3 regions of the Cytobacillus sp. GQ23 genome follow, and region 3 is predicted to be linked to each of the others. Evidence: riboswitches for the same ligand, from Rfam matches in the RefSeq annotation. Region 3 holds a riboswitch; each other region holds the start of a gene.

The links. Region 3 has a riboswitch for S-adenosylmethionine ahead of metK (methionine adenosyltransferase). Riboswitches for the same ligand answer to the same signal wherever they lie in the genome.
Region 1: another riboswitch for S-adenosylmethionine. It lies ahead of AC6CHU_RS07850 (O-methyltransferase); the one in region 3 lies ahead of metK (methionine adenosyltransferase).
Region 2: another riboswitch for S-adenosylmethionine. It lies ahead of AC6CHU_RS25375 (homoserine dehydrogenase); the one in region 3 lies ahead of metK (methionine adenosyltransferase).

The regions. Positions count from the first base shown of each region.
Region 1 is NZ_JCAXER010000007.1:100,252-105,665, forward strand. It holds gene AC6CHU_RS07840 (GerAB/ArcD/ProY family transporter) at 1-1,030, opposite strand, end outside; gene AC6CHU_RS07845 (spore germination protein) at 1,052-2,608, opposite strand; SAM riboswitch class I at 2,780-2,886, shown strand; gene AC6CHU_RS07850 (O-methyltransferase) at 2,994-3,572, shown strand; gene AC6CHU_RS07855 (PH domain-containing protein) at 3,599-3,982, shown strand; gene pdxR (MocR-like pyridoxine biosynthesis transcription factor PdxR) at 4,005-5,375, opposite strand.
Region 2 is NZ_JCAXER010000051.1:7,472-12,885, forward strand. It holds gene AC6CHU_RS25360 (DNA-3-methyladenine glycosylase) at 1-425, shown strand, start outside; gene AC6CHU_RS25365 (CBO0543 family protein) at 580-1,107, shown strand; gene AC6CHU_RS25370 (hypothetical protein) at 1,247-1,441, shown strand; gene AC6CHU_RS25375 (homoserine dehydrogenase) at 1,502-2,719, opposite strand; SAM riboswitch class I at 2,828-2,929, opposite strand; gene AC6CHU_RS25380 (NUDIX hydrolase) at 3,009-3,644, opposite strand; gene AC6CHU_RS25385 (general stress protein) at 3,859-4,467, shown strand; gene yhbH (sporulation protein YhbH) at 4,526-5,414, opposite strand, start outside.
Region 3 is NZ_JCAXER010000025.1:33,392-38,805, reverse strand. It holds gene asnB (asparagine synthase (glutamine-hydrolyzing)) at 1-1,047, opposite strand, end outside; gene metK (methionine adenosyltransferase) at 1,339-2,532, opposite strand; SAM riboswitch class I at 2,841-2,956, opposite strand; gene AC6CHU_RS19500 (thiol-disulfide oxidoreductase DCC family protein) at 3,062-3,436, opposite strand; gene pckA (phosphoenolpyruvate carboxykinase (ATP)) at 3,655-5,241, shown strand.

The sequences.
Region 1 (5,414 bases), on a different contig from region 3:
GAACGATGACAAAATAAAAAGGCTGAATCCTTGTAGAAAATTCGACCACTGACAGGATATTAGGAATATCCCAATAACTTAAAAAAATCAGAAGCAGTGCCAATGGAAATACAATTGGCCGATAATCTGAAAGCTTTAATAATTGTGCAAGACCCAAGCTGATAGCATATAAAAAAACAGAGACCTTCACAAAGCTTCCTAGTACCCACGAAGCTGTAATGATAACTTCAAAGTTCTCGAAAAAACCAAATACACTGATGGCACGGACGATTGAATATACAGGATAAAATTGGTTAACAGATGAAACCCCTAAAAAAGTAAGAACAAAAAAATTAACATATAAGAGGAGCAGCACAATATACAAAGCTGATTTCATCCCCGACCTTAATCCCTTTTTTGAATCACTGATAAAAGGAAAGATAAAGGCAAGAAGAAACAACTCACTGAACCATGAGCTATGCACCAAACTCCCTTTCATAACAGGGAGCAATCCATTCTCTAAAACTGGCCTCATATAGCTAAGATCAATTTCCTTAAGCAATAAGAGCAGTGATAAAGAAGTAACCATGAATAAAGTTGTGCAAATTACTGCAGATCTGGCCATTACTTCAATCCCGCCACGAACCGCCAAAGCACTGACAAAAACGATAGTAATGGAAAAAATGACGGAAGGCGTCTGCAGCATCACGTTGCCGGTAATGAAATCTGAATACTGTCTGATGACAATGCCTGTAGTATGCAAGTAAAAGGAAACAAGAAAGAAATTAAAGAGTTTACCAAGTGCTTTTCCAAGTATTTGCTCACTGTATTCGATAGGGGTCATCCTTGGAAATAATTGATGAAGCTTCCATGCAATGAATACCGTGATAAAACCGATTATAGAACCTGCTATAGGCGTCATCCACATGTCATGCCCGGCTAACCTTCCCGATATGGATGGAATCGAAAGCACACCTGTGGCAATGATAGCCGGGACAATTAAAAATTCCATTTGCAGGGCCGATATTTTTCCCTTTTCCAGCATGTCCATCTCACCGCCATTTTGACTTATTTACCTGCCGCTATTTTCAGGACCTGGTTTTAAGCTGGACCCTTGTTTAGTTTTGTTGTATTTTCCTGTGGAATGAGCGCGCTGATTCATTTTCCATAAAGGCGAACGAAAGAGTGTGTCCTTTACCGCATTTTTTTGCAGTGTTGATACAGGAGTCAGGTATGGTAAACCGAATGATCTTAGCTCTGATAAATGGATGACGAGCAGGATTAGTGCAAGCATTACACCTATTAATCCTAAAGCGCCGCCAAGGAGTATGATGGGAAACCTCAGTAATCGAATGGCAAGTCCCATTGAATAACGGGGGATCATGAAAGATGCAATACCCGTAATACTCACTACAATAATCATAGGTGCAGAAACAATCCCCGCTTGAACAGCTGCCTGACCAATTACAAGGGCACCCACAATACTAACAGCTGAACCTACTTGTTTTGGAAGGCGTATCCCGGCCTCTCTCAGTCCTTCAAAAGCAACTTCCATTAGAAGGACTTCCACAATGGCAGGGAAGGGGACACTTTCTCTGGAGGACGCAATGCTAAGCATCAGGTCCATGGGAATCATTTCCTGGTGAAATGTTGTTATGGCAACATATATGGCAGGAAGGAATAGGGATACAGCTAAGAAAAGAAACCGAAGAGACCGGATGAAGGTACCAATCCAAAACCTTTCATAATAGTCCTCCTGTGATTGAAACAAACTGAAGAAACTCACGGGAGCAATTAAAGTAAAAGGTGTCCCTTCAATCATTAATACTGCTCTTCCTTCAAGTAAATTTGCACATACCACATCCGGACGTTCCGTGTACAATAACTGGGGAAAAGGAGAATACGGGCTATCTTCAATGAATTGTTCGATATAGCCGCTTTCCAGTACTCCGTCAACAGTAATGCGATTAAGACGGCTTTCTATTTCCTGTATCAGAGTTTTATCCGCTATTTCTTCAATATATGAGATAACTACCTTCGTCTTCGTATATTTGCCTACATGCAGAGTCTTCATTTTCAGTCCCGGGTCTTTAATGATCCGGCGCAGTAAAGATGTATTGACACCGAGTGATTCAGTAAAGCCTTCCCTCGAACCCCGAATGGAGGTCTCAGCCTGCGGTTCTTCTATCGAACGCTTTTCAAATTTGGCTAATCCCAGTGAAAGAGCTTCATCATACCCATCAAAAAGCACTATTGGGTTCCCGATGCTTATTGAGTCGATACAGTCAGCGGTTGTTGCCAATCTTTTAATACTTGAAATCGGCAATCGGTTTTTCACAGTATGAAGGAAGTCGTTTTCGATATTCATGTTTTGATGCAGTAAGGTTCCAAGGACCAGCTCGTCAAGCTTTTGGGTATCACTTAATCCATCTATATAAATTATGGCTGCGTCAATTTTATTTAAGGCAAAATAACGGAAAATCACATCTGAACTCTCTCCATAAAGTGAGGAGAAAAATTGTATATTGTCTTCCAGCTTTTTTGATAAGAGGATGTCCTGTGATGTCAACTCGGGCTTAATCTGTTTTTTTACTCTTTTTTTTGAAGGACTCCTTTTAAATCGAAACACCACAATTTCCTCCTCAGGCAATATGTATATCCTTAAATTTCCTTAGAATTGAAATAAATATACAGGAAGGCAGAATCATGCGTTTCTTACATGGCAATAAACCACCAAAGTCTTGCCATCTTGCTAAAAATATGCAATACTTGATTGAAAATAAATTAATATACATACAAATTCTTATCCAGAGAGGTGGAGGGACTGGCCCTGCGAAGCCTCAGCAACCCCTGATTATGTCAGGAAGGTGCTAATTCCAACAGAGTTGACGCTCTGGGAGATAAGAGGTCGATTTGATAAGTTAAGGCCTCTTATAAAGGGGCCTTTTTTGGTGCTCTTTTATGCTCCCGTGCTAAGTGTTTAATATAGTACGAAGAAAGCGGAGGAATGACAAATGGAAAACAGCGTTATACAGGTACCGGAAGCATATTCGAGTATATTACAGGAATCTGCTGTGATGGGCTTCGGGCAATCATGTGATAAAAAAACAGGATTTTTACTAAAGGGGCTGGCTGCCTCCAAACCGGGTGGAAGCTTTTTGGAGCTGGGGACAGGTACGGGAGCTTCTGCTTCATGGATAATGGATGGGATGGATGAAAGCAGTAAGCTTACGACCGTTGATATAGATTTGAACGTGCAATCCATTGCGAAAAAATACCTCGGAAAGGACGCCAGAATCACATTTTGCTGTGAAGACGGAGCAGCTTTTATTCGAAATCTATCTGAGCGATTCGATTTTATTTTTGCAGATACGTGGCCCGGAAAATTCGAGCTCCTGGACAAAACCCTGGACCATTTGAATGTTGGCGGTTTTTATGTGATTCATGATGTGTTTCCGCAGCAGAAATTGCCTGAAGAATTTAGAATCAAAGCTACTAAACTTCTCAAAACTCTGCAGGACAGACCAGATCTCGACATTACCGAATTGGATTGGTCTACCGGACTGATACTCGCAGTGAAGACTGCAGTTTGACAGAAGAGATATGAGGAGGGGATCCCATGAGTAGCATTATAAATTCGTTTGGAACTGTGCTGCATGAAGAAGAAAACATTATTGAATGCTTAACCTGTTCATTAGTATCGCATTACTGTTTAGCCCCGCTGCCCGGATTGCTGGCGGCAACAAATAAAAGGCTGCTATTTTATGGATTATCTGCATCTGAATCAACAAAGGAATTAGTTGAAGAATTTGCATATATCGATATAACTTCCATTAAAGAAAAGAGGGGAATAACGGGCAAGCATATTCATATGTACTATAACGATGATTTTTTTAAATTCCAGCAAATCGAGGGGATGAATATGTTTGATTTTATGGCAGCGGTTAAGGAAAAGCTCTGCACGATTACAGATCCGGCAAAAGAGCGATATCCCGTAAGATAAGCGCCCTTTTAGCGGATAGATGTTAAACATTTAAATAATTTTTCCAGGTATTAACCATTAATTGGACCCCCTTCTCAATTTCGTCCATTGAGGGTGCCCCATAGCCAAGCATCACATGGTTGGCGGGTTTGTGAAGCTGGTACATAGGCGAAACAGCATCAATTTCAACTCCCGCCGACTTTGCCAGTTCAATTGCTTTAGGTTCATTTAATCCTTCTGGTAATATCACGATAATGTGCAAACCTGCTGTATCACCAATTATGTCAAAATGCTCTCCTAAATGCTTTGACAGGCTTTCGATTAAACAGTTCCTCTTGGCCCGATATAACGTTCTCATTTTTGCTATATGAGATGTATAAAGTCCTTCTTCCATAAATTTTGCAGCAGCCCGCTGGTCGATTCTTGAAACATTAGACTTTTGATTAGCATTAAATTCTTCATATCCCTGCTGCAGTGATGCCGGCATAATCAGATAGCTGATCCGAAGTGCAGGGAGCAAAGTTTTTGAAAAGGTGCCAAAGTAAAGAACGCGTCCGCTGGAATCCAGATGGGCCAATGACGAAATCGGTGTCCCTTTATAGCGGAATTCAGAATCATAGTCATCCTCAAGAATGTAAGCGTCCTGTTTCAGTGCCCAATTTAACAGTTCAGTCCTTCTGGCAATAGACATAATTGTACCAGTAGGGTATTGGTGGGCCGGTGTTGTATATAATAGTTTTACCGGCTTATCAGGTACACAGCATCCTTCATCGTTCACAGGAATAGGATGATATTCCAGCTGCAATTGCTCAAAAACGGATCTTGCCCTAATGAAACCCGGATCTTCTATTCCGACGGCTTTTCTCTTGAAAAACAAACAGACATTCAGTAACTGCTGTTGAAATCCGCTGAATAGATAAACCTGTTCCGGCTTGCAGGCCAATCCTCTGGCTTGCTGCAGGTATTGTGCAATCTGCACCCGCAAAGAATAGTCACCCTGCCACGGAGCATTGGCGGCATTGGATTTATTAAGCTCTTTTCGATAAAGTCTGTTCCAGTGTTTATAGGGAAAGGCAGAGGCATCAATCTGCCCGTTTTTAAAATTTATTGAAGACTCACCATGTACTTCTTTTTCCAATTCTACTGATCCATGCTCATTATAGTGCCATTCATCCTTAATTTCCGAAACAAAATATCCTCTTCGTTCCACTGTATAACAGTACCCTTCACTCTGGAGCTGTTCATAAGCCGTTTGAACAGTCACGATGCTTACGCTTAACTGCTCGGCGAGTTGCCGCTTTGAAGGAAGCTTGGCATGAGCAGGCAGCTTTTTATCAAAAGTCGCCCTTCGGATTTGTTCATAAATTTGCTTATATTTTGCTTTATGATTCGAAAGAAGAATTTGAAGCTCCATTAAATCATTCCCTGGTATTATATTAAAATTCATATTTGG
Region 2 (5,414 bases), on a different contig from region 3:
TTGGGAACAGGCGAACCAAAAGGACAGAAGTCATGTTCAATGAACCCGGTTTTGTCTATACTTATGTGATGCATACCCATTGCCTCGTTAATGTGGTGAGCGGTCCAAAGGAAAAACCGGAGGCTGTTTTGATCAGAGGGGTTGAACCTGTCGACGGACTTGAGTTAATGAAGCAAAGACGCAAGATGGAAGACCTGAGAAATCTCACCAACGGACCTGGTAAATTAACTAAAGCTCTCGGTATTACAATAGATGATTATGGACGACATTTTACCAGCCCTCCTCTAATGATTGCTAAAGGAATCCCTCCCGGAGAAATCAAACAGGGACCGCGAATCGGGATTGATAACTCCGGAGAAGCACGGGATTATCCCTGGAGATTCTGGAGTGCTGAAAGTCCCTATGTTTCACGGAACAGAAAATAACAGCAACTGCCGGAAAACCTTTTCAGACACATGAGGTTTTCCGGCTTTTTTAATTTGTCTTAGCCGTATACCCTGATGACCAAAGGATTACATTGTTTCTCCACGGACTGGAAATAATAGGAATAAATGTACATTCAGAGAAGAGGTGAATGGAATGAATGCTCTTTATGCTTTTTTGTGGATATTCGCTCTATGGAAGTGGGGTGACTGGAGAAATTGGAAAATATATTACCCCACCATGCTTTTTTTCATATTAGGGGACTTTTTATATTTATATCTGCTCTCAGATATCTACCCGATGTGGACTTATGACCCGCAGGGAATCGATGAGAAAGCGAATCTTACAAACACCCATGTCAGTTTATCCATTATCGCTGTAAAGTATCCTGCCACCATTTTAATCTATTTGTATAGATTCCCTGCAGGCAACCTTATTAAAAAACTGCTCTATATCTCTGGCTGGGTCCTTCTCTATACGGTTAATGAGATTGTTGACATCAAATTAAAATTGATAAAGTATGATAATGGATGGAATTTAAAATGGTCGATTCTTTTCAATGCTGTTATGTTTATTATCCTCTGGGTGCATTTCAAGCGGCCAGCTGCAGCATGGGGGCTGTCCATTCTTTTCTTCATCTTCCTATGGAGACAGTTCGATGTACCATCAACAGTTTTTAGATAAGTGTCTAATTTCAATACAATTTGTCGATAAAAAAACAAGCAATTTTACTGGACATTTTTGATTAAAGCGTTTATTTTACTATAAAAAGGCAATATTCTATGTATAAGTTTCAATAAATTGGAATGGGATGGTGTTACGGATGGCAAACAAGAAAAATGTTAAATCTCCCGGCAAAGATCTCAATATTGGTGCAAATGTTTCATTAAACGGCCTGGTAACAGCCGTTTTTGATAATATGGTCCATGTCCAGATTGGCGCTAAGATAGTAACAGTTCATGTTAAAGACCTGTATTCAGGATTAAATAATCCATTATTGAATAAACAGCAGGCTTAGTATCCACCATCTCAAATTATACTTCAGAAGGGGCAGCTCGTAAGCTGCCCCTTCTGTTTTTTAGACCGGCTGAACCTGCTTATGCTTCACCGCATCATGTGCATAATCTCCAAGCACTTGATATGCCTTCCAATCAGATCTGTCTAATAATGACACAGCTTCTGCAGATGCCTTAACAATCACAGCCTCTTTTGACACTTTGCTGATGATTTCAATTCCCTCTGGCAGCTCTGTTTGCTCAGCATTACCAAATACAACCCAGATCTGCTGTTCAACAACGTTCTCTTCCGATACTGCTTCCTCAAATGCTGAAGGAAAATCGGCTTTTCCTGCATGAATTAAATCTTCAATAATTGCACTTGCCGTTGGGAACATGCCTGCTCCTGGCCCCTGCAGGCTGATATTTCCGACAATATCTGCATCGATGGAAACGGCATTTTGCACGCCTTCTACTCTGTACAAAGGATGTGCTTCTCCTGTCAGGACCGGCTTTACTGTACAGCGGATAGAATCTTTTTCCTTCTGAATGGATGCTACATGCTTGAACTTCAGGCCCAGCGAATCAGCCAAAGTAATTTGCTCAATCGTAATATCAGTAATACCTTCTCTGACAGAGTATTCCTGTGCCGGCGCTTTCCCAAATACCAGCTCGCTTAGAACAACTGCTTTGTAAAAGGCGTCATATCCTTCGATATCATTTTTGGGATCGGCTTCTGCATAACCTTTTTCCTGAGCTATTCTCAGTGCTTCTTCAAATGATAAATTCTCCTCCCTCATACTTGTCAAAATGAAATTGGATGTGCCATTTAATATTCCTTCAATTCGTTCTATCCGGTTGGCATTCAGCAGCTGTTTGATGGTCTGAATGATGGGAATTCCGCCGCCGACAGTTGCTTCAAATCCCAGTGATACATTCTTTTCTTTTGCAAGCCTCGAAAGCTCACTTCCATGAAATGCAAACATTTCCTTATTGGCTGTAATGACATGGCATCCTCTCGATATTGCCTGGCGTAAATATGTATAGCCCGGTTCCCTGCCAACAATGGCATCAATTACGACATCAAGCTTTGGAAGCTCAATGATATCTTGAAAGTCATCTGTTAAAAGCACCTCATCATCAGGCAAAGTATGCTTATTCACATTTTTAACAAGGATGGCTGCGACCTTCACTTCTTTCCCTAATACCGCCTGTAGCCTTCCCTGATGTTTGCTGATCGTTTCATATACTCCTTTTCCAACTGTTCCAAACCCCAATAGCCCAATCGTTATCACTGACATCTCTCATTCCCCCTGGATACAATTTATCGTGCCTGCCGTAAAACAAAAAACCCCTTCCGTCCATTACAGACAAGAAGGGGTTTGAATTTACTATCCGTTCATTCCGCCTTCTTATCTTCGGAAAATGTATTCCTCTGAATTTGGCACCGTGCATAAATGCTGGTTGCCGAGGCTTCATAGGGTCAGTCCCTCCGCCTCTCTTGATAAGAAGTTTCTAAGTATTCAATTTATATGAATGATAAACATTTTTAAGGACTGCGTCAACCTTTTTTTTGATAAATTATTTTCTTCAAACGCTTTCACTTTCCCTGGTATCCGTTATGATTTCAAGAAAGTGCTTAAGAATCCTGGCTGTAAGCCCCCAGATGACCTTATCCTGAAAATAATAAAATACTTCTTCTGCTCTTCTTGTCTGCCAATTGTAATTTTCTCCTCCGGCAATCAAGTCAAAAGGAAAATTTTCTTCCGGCTCTACTTTAAAATTCACGTGATATGTTTCCGGCTTTACGTTTTTTAAAAATGAAAGAGGGACAGTAAAGATCTCTTCTACTTCATCAGGGTTCGGCACAATCTGCTCCGGGTTTTGGATTATGCCTGCATAAGGGTAAATAATCTGGCCAAAAGAAATCATGTAATCAAGCGGGGAAACATCTGTGATGCTGTCTTCATCCACACCGAGTTCCTCAGAGGTTTCACGGATGGCCGTATGCTCTTCATCCCTATCTTCCGGATCTATTCTTCCCCCGGGGAAACATACCTCCCCAGGCTGCCTTCTCATTTTTAATGAACGCACTTCAAAAAGGACATGAACCTCATTATTGATCTCAACCAGCGGAAGCAAAATAGCGAATTTCGAATATCGCTCACTCCCTAAAATGATGGGGGTTCTGTTCCTCAGCCTTTTAGCCAGTTTCTCAATCTCCATTTCTGCCCACCTCCAGCAGCAATACATTTCAGTTTTTATATCCTTATCATACTGTATTCTTTGCGTTTTATTAATATATACGGCTTGTCCCATATAAAGATTAAGGCCCATCTGCTGTATTAATGGTCCCTGCCCTTCAAAAGTAAAAGAAGGTTTCCCCGCCTGCAATTCAGGGAAAATAAAAAAATATCAAATGACAATGGGAGTGAAAAATATGCAGAAGAATATATTAATAGGCGGATACGATACACAGCAAGAGCTTAAAGAGGCCATTGAAGGCGCAGGGTCAAATGGGTATCAGAAGGAAAATCTTGTGATCGTCTCAAAGGATGGAGCAAACCTTGAAGCCTTTGCAGACAATTACGGAGTAAACTTGCGAATAGTCGGATCTCAGGAACTGGGCAATCAGCGTTTTCTTGATTCAGTTAAAGCTCTTTTCATGGGGGAAGACCCGGACACAAGTTCCGGAATTGATCCTGATAAAAAAGATGGTACACGGTTTGATGAACATGATCTGGATCAGTACGCAAGCATGGTTTTTGATGGAAAATATGTTTTAATCGCTGACTATTATGGGCAATATCCTGGGTCCCCTCAGGACAATCAGAGGATCAATGCTGAAAACTCTGAAGGATATTTGGAGAGTGCTTCAGCCCGGGAGGCTGTCCATGAATCGGATATCAAGACACTTGCAGATAAATCCGCAGGTACATGCTGTGTCAATGAGAATCATAATCGTGTTCAGACTTCAACTAATTCAGCGATAAAAATCAGCTCAGAATTAAATAGAGATGAGCAGCTTGCCAAGGAAAGGCTTAAATAGCATAACCCCCCTGAAAAGGGGGCTTTTTGCTGAAACAAAAAGAGAGGTTTCCCCTCTCTTACGCATATTTCTTGTTATCCTCTTCCCTTTTAAAGAAGCTCTTCATCGCATGGAATACATCTGCTTTTTGCTTAAGAATATAATATCGGAAATCTTCATTCTTAATATTTTTATAGGCGGACATCAGGGTCGAGTGGCGGTTATACTGGTTGACCTCACCGTATCCAAACATATTGGAGACCTTCATCAGTTCTTCCACCAGCTTGACACAGCGTGCATTATCAGAGGTTAGGTTATCACCGTCTGAGAAGTGGAAAGGGTAAATATTGTATTTGCGCGGGTCATACTTAGCATCAATCAATTCAAGCGCTTTTCGGTAGGCAGATGAACAAATCGTTCCTCCGCTTTCTCCTTTGGAAAAGAAATCTTCCTCTGAAACTACCTTTGCTTCAGTATGATGAGCAATAAATTCAATTTCGACAGTTTCATATTTGGTTCTCAGGAACCGCGTCATCCAGAAGAAAAAGCTTCTGGCCATATACTTTTCCCAGATCCCCATTGAGCCGCTCGTATCCATCATTGCAAGTACGACAGCCTTAGAATCAGGTTTTATTATCTCATTCCAGGTTTTAAACTTCAAATCTTCTTTATAAATCGGGTGGAATGCCGCCTTTCCCTTCATTGCATTGCGCTTGAATGCAGACATCATGGTCCTCTTCTTATCAATGTTACCCATTAATCCAGTCTTTCTAATATCATTAAATTCAATATCCTCAATAATATTTTCATCCTGCTCTTTTCTCTTTAAATTAGGCAATTCCAATTGTTTAAATAAAGCTTCTTCAATTTCCATCAATGAAACTTCTGCTTCAAAATAATCCTCGCCTGCCTGGTCGCCTGCCCCCTGCCCCTTTCCGGGTCCTTTCTGGCTGCCGGATCCGTCACGC
Region 3 (5,414 bases):
TGCCACAAAATAAAGGGGCACACAAGCCGGGTCAGCTAGCGGGTCGTCCATATGCCACATGATTCTTGGAATCTCATTCATATATTCCTGAGGAGAGATGATGTAGCTGATGTTTTCAACACCCAGCTTTTCGGCTGTTTCTTTCGCCACATCAACCTCGCTGAAGCCATTGCGTTCAAAGCCGACAGAGAATGTTTTAATAGCTGGGTGAAATTCTTTCGCAATCGACGCAATAATGGAAGAATCAATTCCGCCTGAAAGGAAAGAACCTACAGGAACATCGGCACGCATATGCATTTTTACAGAGTCGAATAAAACATCTCTAATTTCTTTTGTAAAATCAGCTTCTGATTTTTGCACTGGATGGAAAGCAGCCTTCCAATAGCGTTTAATATCCATCGGCGCACCAATTTTTTTAGTAAAATAATGGCCTGGCTCAAGCTTATGGATCCCCTCTGACATCGTGTGCGGCTCAGGCACAAACTGATAGGTCAGATAATGCTGCAGGGAGTCATAGTTCAATACATCATTCTTAAGCGCCAATAAGATGCTCTTCTTCTCTGATCCAAAGAACGTGCGGTCTCCCTTATCGTAATAAAAGAAAGGCTTAATCCCAAATGGATCCCTGGCTCCATATAGGGACTGCTCCTGTTTATCCCAAATGACAAACGCAAACATACCGCGCAATTTTTCAACAGCCTTTTCTTTCATATGGCTGTAAAGCGCAATTATGACTTCTGTATCTGAGCTGGTTTCAAAGCTTAATCCTGCTTTGAGAAGTTCTTCACGAAGTTCCACATAATTATAGATTTCACCATTGAAGATGATCCAATATCGCTCATTCTCGTAAGTCAGCGGCTGGTGTCCGCTTTCAATATCAATAATGCTCAACCGGCGGAAGCCGAATTGAATATGATCATCAAAATAGTATCCTGAATTATCCGGACCCCGATGAGTAATGATATCATTCATATTTTGGAATTGTTCTTTATCTGCGTCACGGTAATTTTGTGCTTTTTCATGTACACAACCAATAAAACCACACATTATGTACGTCACCTACTCCATTCTTTTCTCAATATTAAGATACAGCCTCAGGCGGCTCTTTGTCTTAGAAAACATACCCTATAATACTACCACTAATCGCTAATAATTAGCACGCAGAATATAAAATGTTTCTATACGGAAAATTAAGCCATTATCCGAAGTTTATACGATACCATAAAATTATAAACGACTATAGAGCATAAAGACCGAAAAGTGATTAACACCCTATTAGTATTAGACGCAAAAAAGAAAGCGGGAGTTACATCATAAATGCAACTCCCGCTTTTTATATTACGCTTCAGAACGAAGAATTTCTGCTTTGTCAGTACGCTCCCAAGGAAGGTCAACATCTGTACGTCCGAAATGTCCGTAAGCAGCTGTCTGCTTGTAAATTGGGCGGCGAAGGCCAAGCATGTTAATAATTCCTGCAGGACGAAGATCAAAATGCTTTCTTACTAGATCAACTAATACATCTTCATCCACTTTGCCAGTTCCAAATGTATCAACAGAAATCGAAACAGGCTGTGCCACACCGATCGCATAAGCAAGCTGGACTTCAACTTTTTCTGCTAAACCGGCTGCAACAAGGTTCTTCGCTACATAACGTGCAGCATACGCAGCAGAGCGGTCAACCTTTGTAGGATCCTTGCCGGAGAACGCTCCGCCGCCATGGCGTGCATATCCGCCGTAAGTATCTACGATGATTTTGCGTCCTGTCAGGCCAGCATCACCTTGAGGTCCGCCGATAACAAAGCGTCCTGTCGGGTTGATGAAGTACTTAGTATTCTCATCAATTAGTTCTTTCGGAACAACCGGGTTAATAACATGTTCCTTCAGATTTCGCTGAATTTGCTCAAGGCTGATTTCTGGGTGATGCTGAGTAGAAATAACGATTGTGTCAATGCGCACAGGCTTGTCGTTTTCATCATACTCAACAGTTACCTGAGTTTTTCCGTCGGGACGAAGGTAAGGAAGGATTTCTTCTTTACGGACTTCAGTCAGGCGGCGGGAAAGTTTATGTGCTAAAGAAATCGGAAGAGGCATAAGCTCTTTCGTTTCGTTGCAGGCAAAACCGAACATTAATCCCTGGTCTCCTGCACCGATTGCTTCGATTTCCTGATCGCTCATTTGCCCTTCGCGTGCTTCAAGTGCCTGGTCAACCCCCATTGCGATATCAGCAGACTGCTCATCAATGGAAGTTAAAACAGCACATGTTTCGGAATCGAAACCATATTTGGCACGGGTATAACCGATTTCTTTTACCGTTTCACGAACGATTTTTGGAATATCTACGTATGTAGATGTTGTGATTTCACCTGCAACTAATACAAGTCCAGTTGTTACAGAAGTCTCTGCAGCAACACGGGCATTCGCATCTTTAGCTAAAATCGCATCTAAGATTGCATCAGAAATCTGGTCACAGATTTTATCCGGATGACCTTCAGTAACTGATTCAGAAGTGAACAAACGACGTTTTGTTGACATCTGGCTTCCTCCTTATAAATAGAAAATTGAGCGAGAATAAGAAATGGGGAAGCGGAAAAAATAACTTTTCCCTGTCATTTCATGGATCTCTGTTTGATACGGAACTCATTCCCTTAGTAGTATGAAATAAACATGGAGTTTTTATTAGAAAAATAGACAGCGCCGGCAAGAATGCCAGGTAACCATTTATCAGATTCATGCCAAAAACTCACATAAATAGTACATTCCAAAAGCCGTTCATTTCATTGCAAAATAAAAAACCTTCTCATTAGTGAAAAGGTTGAAAGCAAATCGATTCGCGCCTTTCACTCTTATCGTTCAAGGAATTACGTCCTTGCGTCAGGTTAGCACCTTTGCTGATTATTGCCTTTAGCAGGTTGCTGGGTTTCATAGGGCCTGTCCCTCCACCAGCTCGGGATAAGAGAGTATCCGTTCAAGGTTGAATCATACCGTATTTTATCGAACCATGTCAACAGATTTTCATTATTTTTCACAGTAAAATTCCGACTTTAAAAATTCTGCTTCATCCTTATAGAGAACAGCTTCCATCATCACACTTTTTCTTTAGAAATTTGTGCCTGTTTTTCGCAATCCATTTGTATGTCGGATTGCCCAGAAGTGCTGTGAGTGGTATATACAACAGGGTGCTGATTAAAAAGGTTGCAGGAAAGAGGAACAGAAGTCTCCTTACTGCAGTGTAACCCTTTTTCACGCTGCCTGCGGGAGTAATAATATGAAGCTCCCTCCGCAAATCATGTCTGGAAAACGATAAAGTGCCCTGCATTTTTTCATATTCCTGCAGGGAGATCCATTCGACTTTATTCAGCCAATCGAGTTTATTAAAAATCCTCTTTGTTTCCTTGCATAAAGAACATGTTCCATCATATAGGGCAATTGTCTTCATTTTAGATCAGTCCCATGATAAAATTAACACTTTCTTCTATAATAGCATATATCAGTTATAAGGTGATTAAAGTGGATTGCATGTCCAAATGTGACAATTTTATAACACAGACAAAAAAGTTTCGTAATAGTATAGACTAATCATTTCAATGTGTTATACTAATTTCGAGATGTAATCACTTTCATAAAAAAATCGGGAAAAAGGAAGGTATTCATCAGATGAACTCTGTAAGCATATCAAATGAATTGAGCGAATTACTAAATGGCAGCAACATTCAAGTGCAATTATCCGTTCCTCAGCTTGTGGAAAAGGTTCTAAACCGCAATGAAGGGTCCCTTACTTCTACTGGAGCTGTTCGCGCTACGACAGGAAAGTATACAGGGCGTTCTCCTAAAGATAAATACATTGTTGAAGAAGCATCAAATAAAGACAAAATGGACTGGGGCAGTGTAAACCAGCCCATTTCTGAAGAAGCATTCTCTAATCTTTATAATAAAGTAATCAATTACTTAAAAGAAAAAGAAGAAGTATTCGTATTCAAAGGATTCGCAGGTGCTGATAAAAAACACCGCATGCCTATCCAGGTAATCAATGAATATGCATGGCATAACCTATTTGCCCACCAGTTATTCATTCGCCCTGCAGAAGACGAGCTATTGGATCATCAGGCAGAGTTCACTGTCATTTCTGCTCCTAATTTCAAAGCAGACCCTGCTGTTGACGGAACAAAGTCCGAAACATTCATTATCATTTCATTTGAACGCCGCACCGTTTTAATTGGCGGAACAGAATATGCCGGTGAAATGAAGAAGTCCATCTTCTCTGTTATGAACTACATGCTTCCAGAAAACGGAATTCTTCCTATGCACTGTTCCGCAAACGTTGGACGGGAAGGCGATGTTGCTTTATTCTTCGGCTTATCCGGAACTGGAAAAACAACTTTATCTGCAGATCCGAACCGCAAGCTAATCGGTGATGACGAGCATGGCTGGTCTGCGAATGGAGTCTTCAATATTGAGGGCGGATGCTACGCGAAATGCATCAACTTATCCCGTGAAAAAGAACCGCAGATTTTTGATGCGATCCGTTTTGGTGCTGTATTAGAAAATGTAGTGGTAAACAGCGAAACCCGGGTTGCAGATTACGATGACAGCACTTTAACTGAAAATACACGTGCGGCGTACCAGCTTCAGGCCATCGATAATATCGTTGACCCAAGCATTGCCGGACACCCTAATACAATCGTATTTTTAACAGCTGACGCATTTGGCGTATTGCCTCCAATCTCTAAACTATCAAAAGAGCAGGCAATGTACCATTTCTTAAGCGGCTATACATCCAAGCTTGCAGGAACTGAGCGCGGCATTACATCACCGCAGGCAACATTCTCTACATGTTTTGGATCACCGTTCCTTCCGCTTCCTGCAAATCGTTATGCTGAAATGCTTGGCGAGAAAATCGATGAGCATAACGCAAAAGTCTTCCTTGTAAACACAGGCTGGACTGGCGGAGAGTATGGAGTCGGTGAACGCATGAAACTTGCCTACACTCGTGCAATGGTCGAAGCGGCACTCGAAGGTGAACTCAACAACGTAGAAACGATCAAGGACGAAATTTTCGGGCTGGAAATTCCTCAGCATGTTACAGGAGTGCCTGATGAAGTACTTCAGCCAAACAAAACATGGGCAGATCAGGCTGCTTATGAAACGAAAGCAAAAGAACTTGCTTCAAAATTCCGTGAAAACTTCAAGAAGTTTACAAGCGTTTCATCTGAAATTGAAGAAAAGGGCGGACCAATCGCATAATAGAGAAGAATTGCCGTTTATGCGGCAATTCTTTTTTGTATTAAGAATGAACGGAGGTGGACTTACACCCTCTTACTGGGTAGCGATTCGATTTTTTCTTCTTTCCTCTGCTCCTGTGGTACTAATCCCTCTGTTTAGTGCTCTTCGCAGCCCCTTTTCCGCTCTCGGTGGCA